3 regions of the Rhodoluna lacicola genome follow, and region 1 is predicted to be linked to each of the others. Evidence: predicted binding sites of a transcription regulator. Region 1 holds the regulator's gene; each other region holds the start of a gene.
The links. Region 1 encodes HrcA, which represses chaperone genes, less so after heat shock. Its sites were predicted from a motif close to TTNGCACTCGNNNNNNNCGAGTGCNAA; they were not measured.
Positions count from the first base shown of each region.

Region 2: a site for HrcA is predicted at 3,609-3,635, ahead of groES (co-chaperone GroES). Genes of this name have one in related genera too.
Region 3: a site for HrcA is predicted at 4,244-4,270, ahead of groL (chaperonin GroEL). Genes of this name have one in related genera too.

Region 1 is NZ_CP007490.1:625,196-631,166, forward strand. Features, by position in the region: gene hemW (radical SAM family heme chaperone HemW) at 1-1,063, shown strand, start outside; gene RHOLA_RS03055 (DUF4870 domain-containing protein) at 1,075-1,431, opposite strand; gene hrcA (heat-inducible transcriptional repressor HrcA) at 1,568-2,587, shown strand; gene dnaJ (molecular chaperone DnaJ) at 2,594-3,679, shown strand; gene RHOLA_RS03070 (16S rRNA (uracil(1498)-N(3))-methyltransferase) at 3,682-4,428, shown strand; gene RHOLA_RS03075 (HIT domain-containing protein) at 4,413-4,790, shown strand; gene RHOLA_RS03080 (PhoH family protein) at 4,783-5,793, shown strand; gene ybeY (rRNA maturation RNase YbeY) at 5,790-5,971, shown strand, end outside.
Region 2 is NZ_CP007490.1:1,205,826-1,211,796, forward strand. Features, by position in the region: gene RHOLA_RS05935 (ABC transporter ATP-binding protein) at 1-101, shown strand, start outside; gene RHOLA_RS05940 (ABC transporter ATP-binding protein) at 104-838, shown strand; gene RHOLA_RS05945 (ABC transporter substrate-binding protein) at 926-2,182, opposite strand; gene rarD (EamA family transporter RarD) at 2,312-3,262, opposite strand; gene groES (co-chaperone GroES) at 3,273-3,569, opposite strand; gene RHOLA_RS05960 (THUMP-like domain-containing protein) at 3,684-4,913, shown strand; gene RHOLA_RS07140 (DUF4190 domain-containing protein) at 4,955-5,314, opposite strand; gene tsaD (tRNA (adenosine(37)-N6)-threonylcarbamoyltransferase complex transferase subunit TsaD) at 5,390-5,971, opposite strand, start outside.
Region 3 is NZ_CP007490.1:1,057,335-1,063,305, reverse strand. Features, by position in the region: gene RHOLA_RS05245 (DUF4032 domain-containing protein) at 1-295, opposite strand, end outside; gene RHOLA_RS05240 (ABC transporter ATP-binding protein) at 295-1,371, opposite strand; gene RHOLA_RS05235 (DsbA family protein) at 1,532-2,374, shown strand; tRNA gene RHOLA_RS05230 (tRNA-Thr) at 2,428-2,503, shown strand; gene RHOLA_RS05225 (hypothetical protein) at 2,542-2,727, opposite strand; gene msrB (peptide-methionine (R)-S-oxide reductase MsrB) at 2,737-3,138, opposite strand; gene RHOLA_RS05215 (LytR C-terminal domain-containing protein) at 3,208-3,729, shown strand; gene RHOLA_RS05210 (cold-shock protein) at 3,905-4,105, shown strand; gene groL (chaperonin GroEL) at 4,294-5,913, shown strand.

The DNA.
Region 1 (5,971 bases):
GGCAAGGCAATCAGATTACGCAGATGTTTTAATTGCAGAAGTAAAGTTCAGCGCTCAGGTGATCATGGATGCTGGACTACCTAAACGAAAACTCAGCACCGTGTTTTTTGGTGGCGGCACACCAACTCTTTTACCTGCTTCCGATCTTGCGAGAATTCTTGAAGCGCTAAGAAATGCTTTTGAAATTGTTGAAGATGCTGAGGTGACCACAGAGGCTAACCCCGATACGGTTGACGCCGATTACCTACGCGAACTAAGAAACGGCGGATTCAATCGAGTGTCCTTCGGCATGCAATCGGCCGTGTCTTCGGTTTTAGCAACGCTGGAACGCTCACACAATCCGGAAAATGTTTCCATCGGAGTTGCGGCGGCTAAAGAACTTGGGTTGAAGACTTCGGTTGACTTAATTTATGGAGCACCAGGAGAGACTCTTGCAGAGTGGCGTCAGAGTGTTGAAACTGCAATCGCAATGCAGCCTGATCACATCTCTGCCTATGCACTAATTGTTGAAGATGGCACCAAACTTGCTCGGCAGATTAAGGCTGGTCAGCTTGCCGAACCGGATGAAGATCTGCAGGCAGACAAATACGAGCTCGCCGATTCACTTTTGGCTGACGCTGGATTCGATTGGTACGAAGTAAGTAACTGGTCACGTGGATCAGAGAATTTATCGGCACACAACATTTCGTACTGGGCATCGCAAGACTGGTGGGGGTATGGTCCAGGAGCACACAGCCACGTTGGTGGCGTGCGTTGGTGGAATGTAAAGCACCCAACCAGCTTCGCTGCGAAACTTGCTGAAGGTAATTCACCAGCGGCCGGTCGCGAGACTCTTAGCGAAAGAACGCGACTAGAAGAGCGCGTACTACTTGAAATAAGAATTAGCGAAGGCTTGAGCGTGGATTTGGCCAAAAAGGTAAATCCTGATGCCGGAAAGTTGATCGCGGGTTTCATCGCCGATGAACTGGTGGATGCCAAGGCGGCTATCGGTGGCGTTTTGAAACTCACGCTCAAAGGGCGGCTTCTAGCCGATTCATTAGTGCGTAAATTGCTGGCTGATTAGAAGCTAGCCGATTAGATTTTAATAAATCGCACCGATGCAGGGTATCTGTAAAACTCGCCGATGCTGGCCTTGTAAGCCGCGATAATTCGAAACACCGTCCAGATAATCGGTGGCACCCAAAACAGCAGCCAGCCAACAATGCTGATTGCAAGTACCACGTATAGCAAAACCATGGTGATGCCAAAGTTCAAGGATTCGGTCACATGGTGACGGATGAACGGCCCACGGTCCTTAAGAAATAGGTAGCCGAGCAGCGGTGCAAAGAATTCCAGAATGATGCCAAAAGCGTGAATTCCAATGGCCCATAGTCTCTGGAGTTCGGGAGACAGTGGCTCTTGAGGCGCTGAATACGGATTTTGCTGTGACATCGGATTCTCCTTCTAGCCCGATTAGCCTACCTATTCAGTATTGCTGAATGTAATATTGGCACTCTGGGACTTAGAGTGCTAAAGGCTTTATTTCTTTGAAAAGAAATTCGTGGCGAGTCAAGAAAGGTGGTGCCAAATGATTCCAGATAGAAGTCTCGAAGTACTTCGGGCCATTGTTCAGGACTACATAGCCAGCAAGGAGCCGGTTGGTTCCAAATCATTGGTTGAGCGTCACTCATTTGGGGTCTCCGCGGCCACAATTCGAAATGACATGGCCCTGCTTGAAGAGGAAGAGCTAATCCACGCGCCACATACATCTGCCGGTCGTGTGCCAACCGATAAGGGTTATCGCCTTTTTGTCGATCGACTCAGCGAGGTCAAGCCGTTGAATACCGCCGAGCGTCAGGCAATTGAAAACTTCATGGTTGGTAGTGCCGACCTAGATGAGACCTTGGGCAGAACCGTCAGGCTCTTATCGCAGTTAACAAATCAAGTCGCGATGGTTCAGTATCCAACTCTTGGTAAGTCATCGGTCCGTCACATTGAGCTCATACCAGCGGCCGATACTCGAGTTCTGATGGTCCTGATTACTGACAGTGGTCGCATTCAACAACACGTTGTTGAACTTGGCGTTGCTCTCGATGAAGCATTCATAGGTGAACTCAGGGCTAAGTTGAATGCCGCAATCTCCGGGGCGGCACTGACTGAGGTTGCCTCAAAGGTAAAAACTATTTCCTCAGGAATGAGTTCTGATAAATCTAAACTCGCCAACGTAATTATTAAGAATCTACTTGAGCAGGTTGACGCGAACAGACAAGAAAAAATAATTCTTTCCGGAACATCCAACCTTGCAAAAAGGGAAGAAGACTTTCCAGGCAGTATCTCCCCAGTCCTTGAGGCAATCGAGGAGCAGGTTGTTTTGCTGAAATTAATCAGTGAGATGCAAGCAGAGCAGCACGGGGTGAGCCTACGAATTGGCCGAGAGAACCAATTTGAAGGTCTTGCCAATGCATCCGTTGTTGTGAGCGGATATGAAAATCAAGGTAGCGAGATTGCAAAGCTTGGAGTAATTGGTCCAACTCGTATGGATTACTCGTCAAACATTTCCGCAGTGCGAGCAGTCGCTCGCTACCTAACTAAAACTTTAGGAAATTAAGGACACATGGCTGATCACTACGAGGCATTGGGAGTTGCGCGAGATGCCAGCGAAGAGCAAATTAAAAAGGCATATCGCAAATTAGCTCGGGAACTGCACCCAGATGTAAATCCTGCGCCTGAGGCCCAAGAACGGTTCAAGGCTGTGACCCACGCCTATGAAGTTCTAAGCGATGCCAATTCCCGTCGTCAATACGACATGGGTGGGCAGGATCCTTTTGGTGGAGCGGGCTTCGGCGGTTTCGGTGACATCTTCGATACCTTTTTTGGCGGCGGTGGTTCTCGTGGTCCACGATCCAGAGCGGAACGCGGACAAGACGCTTTGATACGAATTGACCTAAGTCTTGAAGAAGTAGTCTTTGGTGTGACCAAGAGTGTTGCAGTGGATACGGCGGTGTTGTGTGAAACCTGCCAGGGTTCTTGCTGCCGCCCAGGAAGTTCAATGGCAACCTGTGACATTTGTGGTGGGTCGGGGCAGATTCAGCGCCAAGTTCGTTCATTGCTTGGCAACGTGGTTACGTCGCAACCTTGTGGCACATGCCGCGGCTACGGCCAGGTTATTCCTGAGCCCTGCATCGACTGTCGGGGGCAGGGTCGTGTTCGCGCTCGTCGCAACATTGACTTGAACATCCCGGCTGGCGTCGAAGATGGTTTGCGTCTGCAACTTGCCGGACAGGGTGAAGTTGGATTTGCGGGTGGGCCCAACGGTGATCTTTACGTGGACATGTCAGTCAAAGAAGATGACGTTTTTGGCCGACAGGGTGATGACTTAACCTGTGTGCTTGAGGTTCCGCTTCACGATGCTGTGCTTGGTTCTCTGGCAAAAATTCAAACCTTTGATGGCGAGGTTGAAATTGAAGTGGAGCCCGGTTCACAAACAGGTGAAGTAATTACTGTCCGCGGAAAGGGAGTGCAGCACCTGCGTTCTTCAGGGCGAGGAGATTTGAAAATCAAACTTCAGGTAATTACCCCTAGCAAACTTGATTCCAAGCAGAAGGAACTTTTCCGGTCCTTGGCATCGCTGCGAAAAGATGACGTCATCAGGCTTGCGCGCGCAACTCACGGCAGATTCTCTGGAAAGAAGAAGAATTAGTCGTGGTTGAACCCATGTTTACGCATAACTTTGACAGTCCAGTTAAGGTTGATTCAGTCATTGAACTGACTGGACCAGAGGCAAAGCACGCGGTATCGGTGCGCAGAATGCGGGTTGGCGAGGCGATTCAACTCACAGACAAAATGGGTCTTCGTGTCCGCGGTCTGGTTGATTCAATTGCTGGCAATCATCTTTATGTTCGGGTGCGTTCCGTTGAGCAAGAAGTGCCGCCAAAAATTCAACTCACTTTGATTCAGGCGTTGGCTAAAGGCGATCGTGACGAGTTAGCGATTCAAGCCGCAACCGAGCTTGGGGTCTCAAACGTGATTCCTTGGGAGGCAGATCGCTCGGTTAGCCGTTGGATAGGACTCAAAGAGGCCAAAGGTATTGAACGTTGGCAAAGTATCGTCACTGAGGCTGCTAAACAATCGCTAAGCAGCTGGCATCCATCAGTTGGCACACCGATCAAAGGCATTCGAGTGGCAGAACTTGTGGAGAAGTTTGACCTGGTACTGGTGCTGGATCCAACCGCGGCAAAAGGAATCGGGGCCGCAGATTTGCCTGGCAGTGCCAGCATTGCGTTGGTCGTAGGGCCCGAGGGTGGAATAAGTGATTCAGAGTTGGAGGCACTTCAAAACGCCGGTGCCCTTAGAGTTCAGTTGGGGGCACCCATTCTGAGGACTTCAACAGCGGGAGTGGCTGCAATCTCGGGAATTCTGGCTCTTACTGGCCAGTGGGGCTCAAAGTAGACTCGTTGCTGGAGGAAAGATTGAATAACCAAGACTGCATTTTCTGCAGAATCGCTAGCAAGGATATCCAGGCCAACTTGGTCGAGGAAACCGAGCACTCGCTTGCCTTCTGGGACATTTCACCGCGTCAACCGATTCACATCTTGGTAATTCCAAAGCGGCACCATACAAACATCTTGGAGCTAACAAATAACGCGCCAGATGAGCTCGTTGACCTTATGAGACTTGGCACGAGGATTGCCTCTGACAAATCAAGTGGTTCATTCCGACTGAGTTTCAACACAGGCGCTGAAGCGGGTCAAACCGTCTTTCATGCTCACGGCCACCTAACCAGCAAAACTCCAAAGGATCAGCTTGCCTAGTTCATCCCAAGAGTCATCGGCGAGTAAGGCTCGCACTGAGAAGTTTCAGGTTGTGGGTGTGCCAATGGTGTCCCTGTTTGGCACCGAAGACAAATTACTGAAGACCCTTGAGCAAACCTTTCCAGATGTAGAAGTGCACGCCCGGGGTAACGAAGTGGTGCTTAGCGGACCTGGTGCTCAGGTTACTGAGGCGAAAAATCTTATTGAGGAGATGGTTGCGCTGATAGCCAACGGCCAAGATCTTGCACCTCAGGACCTAACTCGTTCGGCAAAAATGCTTGAAGGAGAGAGTCGTCCAACAGACGTTCTAAGTCAAAGCATTCTTAGTTCACGCGGTAAGAGCATTCGACCAAAAACGTTAGGTCAGAAGAAATATGTCGATGCTATCGACAAAGCAACAATAGTTTTTGGTATTGGCCCTGCTGGAACTGGTAAAACCTATTTAGCCATGGCTAAGGCAGTGCAGGCGCTGCAGCGTAAAGAAGTCAGTCGCATAATTTTGACCAGACCTGCGGTTGAAGCAGGCGAGAGGCTTGGTTTCTTGCCGGGCACTCTGAACGACAAAATTGATCCTTATCTTCGCCCGCTATTTGACGCTCTGCATGAAATGCTTGAACCTGAGTCGATTCCTAAACTCATGGCAGCTGGAACTATTGAGGTTGCACCGCTTGCCTATATGCGTGGCCGAACGCTAAACGATTCGTTCATTATTCTCGATGAGGCGCAGAACACCACGCCGGAGCAAATGAAAATGTTTCTTACCCGGCTTGGATTTAATTCAAAAATGATTGTTACCGGTGACATAACGCAAATTGATTTACCAACAGGAAGCTCGGGATTGCGCACTGCCGTGGATGTTTTGAGCAAGGTAGAGGGTATGCACTTTGCCACGCTTACCTCTGAAGACGTCGTCCGCCACTCGCTCGTTGCCAAAATTGTGGATGCCTACACAAAGTATGAAGACATCAAGAACTCTAAACATTCTAAAAAGGAATCTAAATGAGTATCGAGATCAACAACGAGACACAGATTTCTGTTGATGAACCTCGCGTACTTCGTTTGGCTCAGCATGCACTTGCCGAACTAAATATTCATCCAAAAGCTGAGCTTGCGATTCAATTTATTGATGAGGAGCCGATGGAAGTACTGCACATCCAGTGGATGGACGAGCCTGGCCCCAC
Region 2 (5,971 bases), 580 kb from region 1:
AGGTGATGAAAGATCAGGCGGTTATCGATGCCTACCTGGGTGCTCACGCAGACACCGATCTAGGTACCGTTGCAATCAAGACCATTAAGGCAGGTAAGTAAATATGGCTAAGGCAATTCCAGTAGTTGAGGCTAAAGACCTGCACGCAGGTTACCTACCTGGCATCAACATTCTTAACGGATGTTCACTGACCGCCAATAAAGGCGAGTTGATCGGAATCATCGGACCTAACGGTGCCGGCAAGTCAACCTTGCTCAAGGCAATCTTTGGTCAGGTGAATGTGCGTAGCGGAAACATCTTGCTGAATGGTGAAGACATCACCGGACTCAAGGCAAATAAGTTGGTGGAAAAGGGCGTAGCTTTTGTGCCGCAGACAAACAACGTTTTCCCTAGCTTGACCATCGAAGAAAACCTTGAGATGGGTGTGTTCCAGAATCCAAAGGCTTTCAAGGAACGCTTTGAATTCGTGACCAGCATTTTTCCTGACCTAGCTACCCGCCGCGCGCAAAAAGCCGGGTCACTTTCCGGAGGTGAGCGTCAGATGGTTGCCATGGGTCGGGCACTTATGGTTGACCCTTCTGTGCTTCTTCTGGATGAGCCTTCAGCGGGTCTGTCTCCGGTTCGTCAGGACGAGGCTTTCCTGCGGGTTCGTGAAGTAAACAAGGCGGGCGTAACCGTGGTTATGGTAGAGCAGAACGCACGCCGTTGCTTGCAGATCTGTGACCGCGCCTACGTGCTTGACCAGGGTAAGGATGCACACACCGGTACCGGCCGTGAGCTACTAACCGACCCTAAGATGATCAAGCTCTACCTTGGCGACCTAGCCGAACAAAAGTAGGCCAGAACAAAAATCAAGTTCGCCAGACAAACATCGGAACGACGAAACCCCCGAGCAATGCTCGGGGGTTTCGCTTTGAACTAGTTATTACTTAACAGTGTTACCTGCAACAACCTTGATTAGGTTGTCTGAGTACTGTCCCTTTGAGTTGAAGCGGTAGATACCGATGTAAGCACCGGTTGGGTCACCGTTCTTGTCGAATTCAACTGGACCTGAAACACCATCGTAGTTAACCTTCTTGCCAGCCTTCAGTGCTGCTAGAGCAGCCTTGAAGTTTGACACGGTAACCTTGCCAGCACCCTTTAGAGAGATGTTAGTGATCTCCTTCTTGATGCCAGGGCCTGATGCGTCCTTTGCAGCCTGTGCAGCAATTGCTGCTAGCAATACTGCATCGTAAGTCTCAGCACCGTATGAGTACTCGGTTAGAGTCTTGCCGGTCTTAGCCTTGTAAACAGCTGCAAGCTTTGACTTGAAGCCAGCTGATAGTGCCTTACCAGGAAGAGTACCCTTCGCACCGTTTAGGTATGAAGCGAATGATTCCTTTGAGTAGTCAGCTAGGTTTCCATCAACGAAGTAGATGTTTGAACCGTTGTAACCCTTTGACTTCAATGCAGGAATCGCCTTGTAAGCCTCGTTGTATGAGATTAGAAGAACTGCATCTGGGTCATCTGCAAGAGCCTTGTCAACGATTGACGCAAAGTTGGTCTCGTTCTCAGGGAATGCGTATGACTTTACAGTTGCCTTACCCTTGGTCAGAGTTGCTGCAGCAACATCCTTTAGACCGTTACCGTATGAGGTGTCCTGGTAAACGATTGCTACGTTCTTTGCAGCGTCCTGAAGGATCTGGTTTGCAACGATCTTTCCCTGAAGTAGGTCAGATGGAGCAGTACGGAAGTAGTAACCGCCGTCTTTCCAGGTTGAAAGGTCAGGTGCGGTGTTAGACATTGAGATCTGAACAACCTTTGCACCGGTGATCTTGTTGATGATGCTTCGGGTTACACCTGAGGCTGCAGCACCAATAACAACGTCAACCTTGTTAGCCAAGTGCTTGGTTGCTGACTGGTCAGCGATGCTTAGAGTGTCACCGTCACCAGAGTCAAGAATGCTTAGTGAAACCTTCTTGCCAAGTACTCCACCGGCAGCGTTGATCTCGTCAACGGCCATGTGTAGACCTGCAATTTCAGGTGGTGAAAGGAATGAAAGGGCACCAGTTAGTGGGATAACCGCACCAATCTTTAGCTGGCTGTCTGCAGCCTGAGCCGGCAGAGCGGTACCGATTGCAAGGGCGATTGCAGAGAAACCTGCAACTGCTCCAAGCGCGCGGCGCTTTGAAACGTTGTTCATAAGAACTCCTATTTATTACTCCATGGAACGCACCGCGTCTATGCGGAACGTGAGTTTTAGCCTAATCACTTATTGGGGACAATGAAAATTTTTATGTAACAAAAGGGGGGACCCAACGTAAAGATTAGGTTACGAATTTATAACGACCGCTTCGTCAACCGGCCTGGCTGCGGCCCGGTTTCTGCGCAGTGCATCAAAAATAAGCACGGCAAGCCCTATCCAGACCAGCCCAAAACCAACCCATCGTGCTGTGGGCATTGGCTCCCCCAGCACGAATAGGGCAAGGCAGAACTGCAGCACCGGGGTTGTGTATTGAATAAAGCCCAAAAAGCGCAGCGGCAGCAATTGGGCCGCAGTGCCAAACATGATTAGCGGAACAGCGGTAAGTACACCAAAGAAAATCAGGCCCACGGTTCCCCAAAAACCTACGTTGCCAAACTGAATGCCGCCACCAGGGGTTCCTGCGGTCGCGGCGATGATCGCAAATTGCACACCGGCCAGCGGCAGCAGCATTCCGGCTTCCATGGCGAAAGAATTTACTGCGGTGACTCGGCCACCAAGTTTGTTTTTGGCCAGACCATAAATACCAAATGACCCAGCCAAGATCAGTGCAATCCAGGGCGGCTGACCGTAATCAAAAGTCAGCACGATTACCGCCACCGCGCCAAAGGCCGTAGCCACCCACTGAGCCCGGCTGAGTTTTTCGCCAAGAAAAATTACCGCAAGCAAAATGGTGACCAGCGGATTAATAAAGTAGCCCAGAGCGGTCTGAATGGTCTGCTGCGAAGCCACACCAATCACGTAGGCAATCCAATTGGTGGCAATAAACACCGTGGCCAGCGCCATCCACTTCATCAGGTTCTTATCTTTTAGAACACCGATAATCGCCGGCCAGCTGCGAGTCATTGTGGTGAGCAGAGCGGCCACTAGAAAGCCAAAGACAATTCGCCAGGTGACGATTTCAAGCGGCGTAGCAAAAGCCAGCATGGTGATGATTAGTGGAAAGCTGCCCCAGATCAGGTAGGCGCCAAAACCAAAGAAAAGACCCCGGCCGAAGCCGGGGTCTTTTTTGTTGTTCATGAGAACGACTTTAGCGAACTACTACCGCCAAAACGTCGCGTGCTGAAAGTACTAGGTACTCCTCGCCGTTGAACTTAAGCTCGGTGCCACCGTACTTTGAGAAGATGACCTTGTCGCCAACTGCTACGTCAACAGGAATGCGAACACCCTTGTCGTCTACGCGTCCAGGACCAACAGCAATTACTTCTGCTTCCTGTGGCTTTTCCTTGGCGGTGTCTGGAATTACCAGACCCGATGCAGTTACCTGCTCAGCCTCTACTGGGCGAACAACGATGCGATCTTCAAGCGGCTTGATTGAAACCGACATAGTAACCTCTCCTTTTATTGCGGGGTTTGTGTCTCAATGTTAGCACTCGACAGCCAAGAGTGCTAAATTCCATTTTGCCCTATTGGGCGCGCTATAAATAGGTAGCCTGTCCTAATGGAACGCCAAGACTTTATTCGCCTGCTCTCCCCAGAAGGTCAGGAGCTCTTGGCGAAGGTCGGCCCGCTCGAAGCCAAGGCCGATGTGGTCAAACTGGTTTCCAGCCTCAGGGCCCAGGGCAACGATGCCGCTTTGGTGGCGGCCGTACTGACCCAGGCTAAATTACGGCGCCGGGCCGCAGCAAAATTTGGCCCCTTTGCCGAGCGGATGATCTTTACAGAGGCCGGCCTTGAGCAGGCCTCCAGACTCAGCGTGGCTGCCCTGCACGCCAATCGATTCCGACAGGCTGGCCTAAACACTGTCGCCGACCTGGGTTGCGGTATCGGTGCTGAATCAATGGCGCTGGCCAGCCTTGACATCAACGTAAAGGCCTTCGAAATTGACGAGGTCACCGCCGCGGTTGCCACCTACAACCTGGCTCCCTTTGAGAACGCCTTCGTCGAGCAGGCTGATGTCACCACAGTTGACCTGTCAAAATTTGACGGGCTGTTTTTTGATCCGGCTCGGCGTGAGCTTGGCGGTCCAGCTCGCGAGCGCGCAAATCGCAAGTTTGACCCGGCGGCCTTCTCGCCAAGCTTTGACTTTGTCATGCAGGCTGCCGATCAGAAACCCACCGGCGTAAAGTTTGGCCCGGGTCACCCGCACGAGGCAATCCCAGACGATGCCGAGGCGCAGTGGGTATCGGTGGATGGGGACCTGGTGGAACTTGGCCTGTGGTTTGGATCGGTGGCTAGGCCCGGAGTAAAGCGTTCGGCCCTGCTGATCAGCGGCAACAGCAGGTACGAAATCATCAGTCACGCCGCGGAACGTCTGGATGCCCCGATAGCCGAGCTAGGTGATTTTGTTTACGAACCCGATAACGCGGTCGTGCGCTCACATCTGATTGGCCAACTAGCCGAGCAAATTGAGGCGCACCTGTTCGCTCCGGAGATTGCCTACCTCACCAGCGACAAGGAAATAACATCGCCCTGGCTCAAGGGCTACCGGGTCATCGACAACCTGGTCTTTGACCGCAAGAAACTAAAAGCTTATTTACGCGAACGTGGCATCGGAGTTTTGGAGATCAAAAAACGCGGCAGCGATATCGTGCCCGAGCAATTGCGCAGGGAGCTGGCGCTTAAAGGTGAAGGCGCCGCCACCCTGATCGTGACCAGGGTGGGCGACGCCCACAGAGTGTTGGTTGCCGAGGCGATAGGGAAACCTCAGATTCCAAACTCTAAGTTCTAGTGACTTTTACCAATTAGAGAAACTAGAAATAGGTATAACCGTTAGCTGTTGTCCATCATTCCCGGCAGCTTTGGGCCCATGTGGTCCATGTCCCAGCCACCGCGCATTCCGCCCATGTCGCCATAGCCGTTCTTTGCTGCCCAGAACATGAATACTGTCCAGAAGACAGAACCCAGGATCCACAGGGCAATAGACACGTAGCCAAGAATTACGCCTGAGAGAGCAAGCGCGCGACCGTTTTCTCCGGTTCGCTTAATCTGAGCCAGTGAAATGTGCCCGGTGATAATTGCTGCCACAACACCAAAGCCGGTGAGTGCGGAAGCAAGTGACACTACTGAGAGTGTGTTTAGTTTGGTGAAATCGTATTTGTCCTTCTGCGGGACTGCATCTGTTTTAGCCATGCCCATAGTTGAACACCGATGGCTGGGAGTCCCCTGTGAGCAGCCTGTGTGTCACGTGTCAGAAATTGCTGCGACCTAGAGCGTCTGGACCGTGGTGACCGGCAGGGTTGAGTCTGAGCCAAAGTGCAAGCTAGAGGGTGCTCGGCCGGCCATGATCAGTTGGGCGCCAAGGGCGGCAATCATTGCTCCGTTATCGGTGCACAGACTTAGGGCAGGAATTCTGAGTTCAATGCCGTGCGCGTCACAGCGCTCCTGAGCCAGTTCGCGCAAACGCTTATTGGCCACTACCCCGCCGCCTAGAAGCAGGCGCGGCACCTTGTGATCTAGGCAAGCGTTGACGGCCTTGGTAACCAACACATCTGCAACCGCCTCACGGAATGATGCCGCGATGTCAGCCACGTTGATTGGCTCGTCTTTGGTTTCGGCAACTTCTACCCAGCGGGCTACCGCGGTTTTCAAACCGGAGAAAGAAAAGTCGTAACGGTGCTTTTCCATATCTTTTGGCAACGACAGGCCACGCGGGAAACGAATTGCTTTTGGATCGCCACCGATAGCTGCCTTGTCAATTTCTGGTCCGCCCGGATATTTCAAACGTAGAACGCGGGCGACTTTGTCGAAGGCCTCGCCCGCGGCATCGTCAATTGTTTCACCAAGCAG
Region 3 (5,971 bases), 430 kb from region 1:
GTGGCTCGCCATCGGTGCTTTGACGATTGTTGATGATTGCAAAAGGTTCAACGCAAGGCACATCAAGCTTGATCAAATTCTTGAGCATTTCGTATTCGCGTTTAGCCAGCTCAGGCAAGGTTTCTTTGATCGCAATTACGTGATCACTCAGATGTGCAAAGCGAACCGTGTGGCGACTTAGGCCTTTGGGTAGGGCCGCGATGTTTTCGGCGGGCCACTCTTCTAAAGGCAAATGCCACGGAAGATCCAGCAGAGCTGGATCAACCGTGGCAGCCGTAATGTCTAGTGAACTCACTAGTTGAGGCGTTCGCCCGACTCTACGTCGAACAGGTGAACGATGCCACCGTCAGCCTTTAGGAAAATCTTGTCTCCCTTGTGTGGGTGATTGCGACCATCAACGCGAGCAACGATGTCTTGGTTTCCGCCGTTTAGGTGGCTGGTTCCGTAAAGGTAACCGTCTGCACCTAGCTCTTCGATAACGTCAACATCAACTTCGATGCCTTCCTTCTTGGTGACGGTCAAGTTCTCAGGGCGGATACCAACGGTAACGCTCTTGGCCTTGGTCTTTGAAAGGAACTTCTTGTCGATTGGTAGCACGGTGTTGCCAAACTGAACTCCACCGTCAACGATCTCAAGCTGCAGCAAGTTCATGGCTGGTGAACCAATGAAGCCCGCAACGAAAACGTTTGCCGGTTTTTCGTATAGTTCACGAGGTGTAGCAACCTGCTGTAGCAGACCATCCTTTAGCACCGCTACGCGGTCTCCCATGGTCATAGCTTCAACCTGGTCGTGAGTTACGTAAACGGTGGTTACGCCTAGGCGACGCTGAAGTGATGCAATTTGGGTACGAGTCTGCACGCGAAGCTTGGCATCCAAGTTTGATAGCGGTTCATCCATTAGGAATACCTGAGGCTTGCGAACGATCGCACGACCCATGGCCACGCGCTGACGCTGACCACCGGAAAGTGCCTTTGGTTTGCGTGAAAGGTATGGCTCTAGGTCAAGCAGCTTGGCTGCCTCAAGAACGCGCTCTGCACGTTCTTCTTTGCTAACGCCAGCAATCTTTAGAGCGAATCCCATGTTCTCGGCCACGGTCATGTGTGGGTACAGCGCGTAGTTCTGGAAAACCATAGCGATGTCGCGGTCCTTTGGTGGCACGTCGGTCACGTCACGGTCACCGATAAAGATGTGTCCGTCGTTTACCTCTTCGAGGCCGGCCAACATACGCAGGGTAGTTGACTTACCGCAGCCCGATGGGCCAACGAGCACGAGGAATTCGCCATCTTTGATGTCGAGGTTGATTTTGTCTACTGCAGCTCTGGTTCCACCTGGGTATAGGCGGGTGGCTGCTTTAAATTGCACTGATGCCATGATATTTCCTTCACCGGCAGGTACGTGCCGGACGATCCGTTGTGAATAGAACCCTGGCAGCGGCGCCGCCAGGTACAGCCATTATGGCATCCGTTTTGGCTGGTATAAACTAGAAGTTCCCCAATGTCATCCAATTGTGACAACAACGTTAGGACCCGATTTGACCCGCGAAAAGCAAACTCGTTCAGAACAGCGTGAGGCAGCCCGAGCCAAGGCCAAGGAACTTCGCGAACAGCACAAAAAAGGTGAACAGCGTAAGCGTCTTGCCCTCCAGTTTGGAGTCGGTGGCGCCCTGGTAGCGGTTATGGCTCTTGTGGCCTTCGCGCTCATTTCTGGAGCAAACAAAGAAGTTGTAGTTCCAAAGAACATGATGTTCAATGACGGCATCAAGATTGGTACCAACCTAGAAGCCTTTACCGCCGACTACACCCCGGCCCCGGGCAAAGCTGGCGCCAATGTGCCAAACATTCAGATTTATCTTGACTACCAGTGCCCGGTTTGCCAGGCCTTTGAGTTGCCGAATGCTTCTCAGATTGAAAGCTGGGTTAAGTCAGGAACAGCGACCGTAGAAATCCACCCAATCTCATTCCTAGACGGCCGAGGCTCACCAAATGAGTACTCAAGTCGTGCCGCTAACGCCGCTATCTGTGTGGCCGAAAACTCTCCAAACTCGTTCTTCAAGTTCAGCGGCTTGCTGTTCAAGAAGCAGCCGGTTGAGGGCACCGCCGGTCCAGACAACAACGCTTTATTTGAGACCGCCAAAGAGGCTGGGGTTTTGAATGAGGCCGAAATCAAGGACTGTATTGATGAAAAGCGCTACGGCACTTGGATTTCTGACATCACCACGAAGGCTCTGAACGAGAACGTACCGGGCACCCAGTACAAGCTTGAGGGAACCCCGTTCGTAATGATCAACAACCAGGTATTCAAGACCGAGGTCAATTCTGACTTCTTTAGCCCGGCACGCTTTGCGCAGTTCTTGCAGAGCTATGTAGTCAACTAATATAAAAACTTCTGAAGTTTTGAACTTCAGAAAAGGTAGCCCTAGGGCTATCGGCCGACCTGGCGCAATTGGTAGCGCATCGCACTTGTAATGCGAGGGTTAGGGGTTCGAGTCCCCTGGTCGGCTCCACTTAAATAGAAACGCCTCCCTAAGGGGAGGCATTTCTTTTAGCCGAGCAAATCCTTGAGGACTTCGTAGACCAGGAACGCTGGCCACACCAGCGCCTTTAGAAATCCCAGCACCCCATCCCAAAAACCGTTGGCTCTTGAAATGAAATAGACGGCGGCACCAATAAAGGCCAGGAACATGAAGGCGCCAACGCCTCCATCGGTAACATTATTTTTCTTACTCATGTCTTGAGCCTAGTTGTCTGGCGTGAAGGTGATGCTGACGCTGTTGATGCAGTAGCGATCACCGGTAGGTGTCTGCGGCGCATCTTCAAACACGTGGCCTAGGTGACAACCGCAAGCTTTGCAGCGAACCTCAACGCGAACCATTCCGTGTGAGCGGTCCTCAATGAGTTCAACCGCGTCGCCTTCTTTTGGTTCATAAAAACTTGGCCACCCGCAGTGCGATTCAAATTTTGCGTGGCTGCGGAAGAGCTCAGCGCCACAACCGCGGCAAGAGAAAATGCCTTCGCGGTGCTCCTCGAGCAATTCGCCGGTGTAGGCGCGCTCAGTGCCAGCTTCTCGAAGCACGTGGTACTCAAACTCGCTCAGTTCCTCGCGCCACTGCTCGTCAGTCTTGTTTACCGGATAGTTCATGTTGTGCTCCTTCGCTCACCTAATATTAGGTAATCGACTCAAATGAGTCTTTATAGATAAGCAGGATCCATGGCAAAAAAGTTCCCAATCGATGAGTTCGATTCGGCAACCGTTCACGGAGGTCGGCACCGCGCTCGCCGAACTGCAAAAGACCGAATCTACGAATGGGTTCGAATTTTCGTGGCTGCTGCTGTGGTCGCCGGAGTTGGCTACGGCACACTAAAGTACGTCGAAAATTCATCGGTGTTTGATGGCTACCTGCCAAGTTCCAACGCTTCTCCTTCAGCCTCCACCGATACCCGCCCGGGCGTTGTGGTTCTTGACGGCGGTGACGAGAATCTGTCTGGGGCAGCGGGGCAAATTCTGAAAGATGCCGGTTACAACGTGACCGGAGCCTCTGTCTTGGTTGATGCCGATAAAAAGCCGGTAAAGATTAAGACCACCGTGATTACGATCACCGATGAGCTATTCCGAGCCGATGCCGAAGCCATTGCCGCCAAGATCGGCAACCCGGAAGTTGTTATTTCGCCGGAGTTTGCCGGCCCGATCACCGTTGTTTTGGGCTCAAATTACAAGCTTCCTCAGGAATAGCCGGTTATAACCGTTCTATAACCTATTGACCAATCCCAGGAAAACGCTTGCGCGGGGGTACCCCTTAGGGGCTAGTGTTGAACTTGGTCGTAGCAGTATCCGTAGCACAAGCTCTTTTCTATGCGACTCAACCCGGGGATTTTTCGGGTTGTTCCCATAGCAACAGGAGTAAACAATGGCACAAGGAACCGTAAAGTGGTTCAACGCTGAAAAGGGTTTTGGATTCATTACCCAGGATGGTGGAGCGGACGTATTCGTACACTTCTCAGCAATCCAGTCAGACGGCTACAAGGAACTGAAGGAAAACCAGCGCGTAGAGTTCGAAGTTAAGAACGGCGACAAGGGCCCTCAGGCTGACGCAGTACACGTAATCTAAGCTACGACAAGCTTGCTGAAAATCCCCTCCCGCATAGCGGAGAGGGGATTTTTAGATTTCAGGCCCCACCGATGAGGGTTTTCGCCTAACCGGGGTACGTATTTGCACTCTAGGGGTGAGAGTGCCAAAATAGAGTTATTAGCACTCGACAGGCTTGAGTGCCAAAACAAATAGGAGATTGAACCCCAATGGCAAAAATCATTCACTTTGATGAAGAGGCCCGCCGCGGTCTAGAGCGCGGTCTAAACATCCTCGCAGACACCGTAAAGGTAACCCTCGGCCCACGTGGACGCAACGTAGTTCTTGAAAAGAAGTGGGGCGCCCCAACCATCACAAACGATGGTGTTTCGATCGCTAAGGAAATCGAGCTAGATGACCCGTTCGAGCGCATTGGTGCCGAGCTAGTTAAAGAAGTAGCTAAGAAGACTGACGACGTTGCCGGTGACGGAACCACGACTGCAACCGTTCTTGCACAGGCTCTTGTTCGCGAAGGTCTTCGCAACGTGGCTGCCGGTGCAGACCCAATCACTTTGAAGCGTGGAATCGAGAAGGCGGTCAAGGCCGTCATCGAGGAGCTTCACTCAAACGCAAAGCCAGTTGAGACCAAAGAGCAGATTGCTGCTACAGCGTCTATCTCTGCTGGTGACTCTCAGATCGGTGAGCTAATCGCCGAAGCAATCGACAAGGTTGGCCGTGAGGGTGTTGTAACCGTTGAAGAATCAAACACCTTTGGTATTGAACTTGAACTAACCGAGGGTATGCGCTTCGACAAGGGTTACGTATCGGCTTACATGGTTACCGACCCAGAGCGTCAGGAAGCAGTTCTTGAAGACGCATACGTTTTGATCGCAAACTCAAAGATCTCAAACATCAAGGACATCTTGCCAATTGTTGACAAGGTGATTCAGGCAAACAAGCCGTTGCTAATCATCGCCGAAGACATTGATGGTGAAGCACTAGCAACCTTGATCGTCAACAAGATCCGGGGAATCTTCAAGTCAGTTGCAGTTAAGGCTCCTGGCTTTGGTGACCGTCGTAAGGCAATGCTTCAGGACATCGCAATCTTGACCGGTGGTCAGGTAATTTCTGAAGAAGTTGGTCTGAAGCTAGATGCAACCACTCTTGATCTTCTAGGTCGGGCACGCAAGGTTGTTATCACCAAGGACGAAACCACAATCGTTGAAGGTGCCGGCGATGCCGACATGATCGCAGGACGCGTTGAGCAGATCCGTCGCGAGATTGACAACACCGATAGCGACTACGACCGCGAGAAGCTTCAGGAGCGTCTAGCCAAGCTAGCCGGTGGTGTTGCAGTTATTAAGGCTGGAGCAGCAACCGAGGTTGAGCTTAAGGAGCGCAAGCACCGCATTGAAGACGCAGTGCGTAACGCAAAGGCTGCTGTTGAGGAAGGCATCGTTGCCGGTGGTGGTGTTGCATTGCTACAGGCTGGCAAGGCTGCATTCGAGAAGCTAACTCTTACCGGTGACGAGGCTGTTGGTGCGAACATCGTTCGCGTTGCAATCTCAGCTCCGCTAAAGCAGATCGCACTAAACGCAGGTCTAGAGCCAGGCGTAGTGGCAGAGCGCGTTGCAGGTCTACCTTCAGGTCACGGTCTAAACGCCGCATCCGGTGAATACGTAGACATGCTGAAAGAAGGCATCAACGACCCTGTAAAGGTAACTCGTTCAGCTCTTCAGAACGCTGCTTCGATCGCAGGTCTATTCCTAACTACCGAAGCAGTAGTTGCAGAGAAGCCAGAGCCAGCGGCTCCTGCTCCTGCAAACCAGGGCGGCGGCATGGACTTCTAAACCTTTTGGTTTAGAGCAAAGAAAACAACTTATAGTCTGATCTACTATGAGCGGGTGG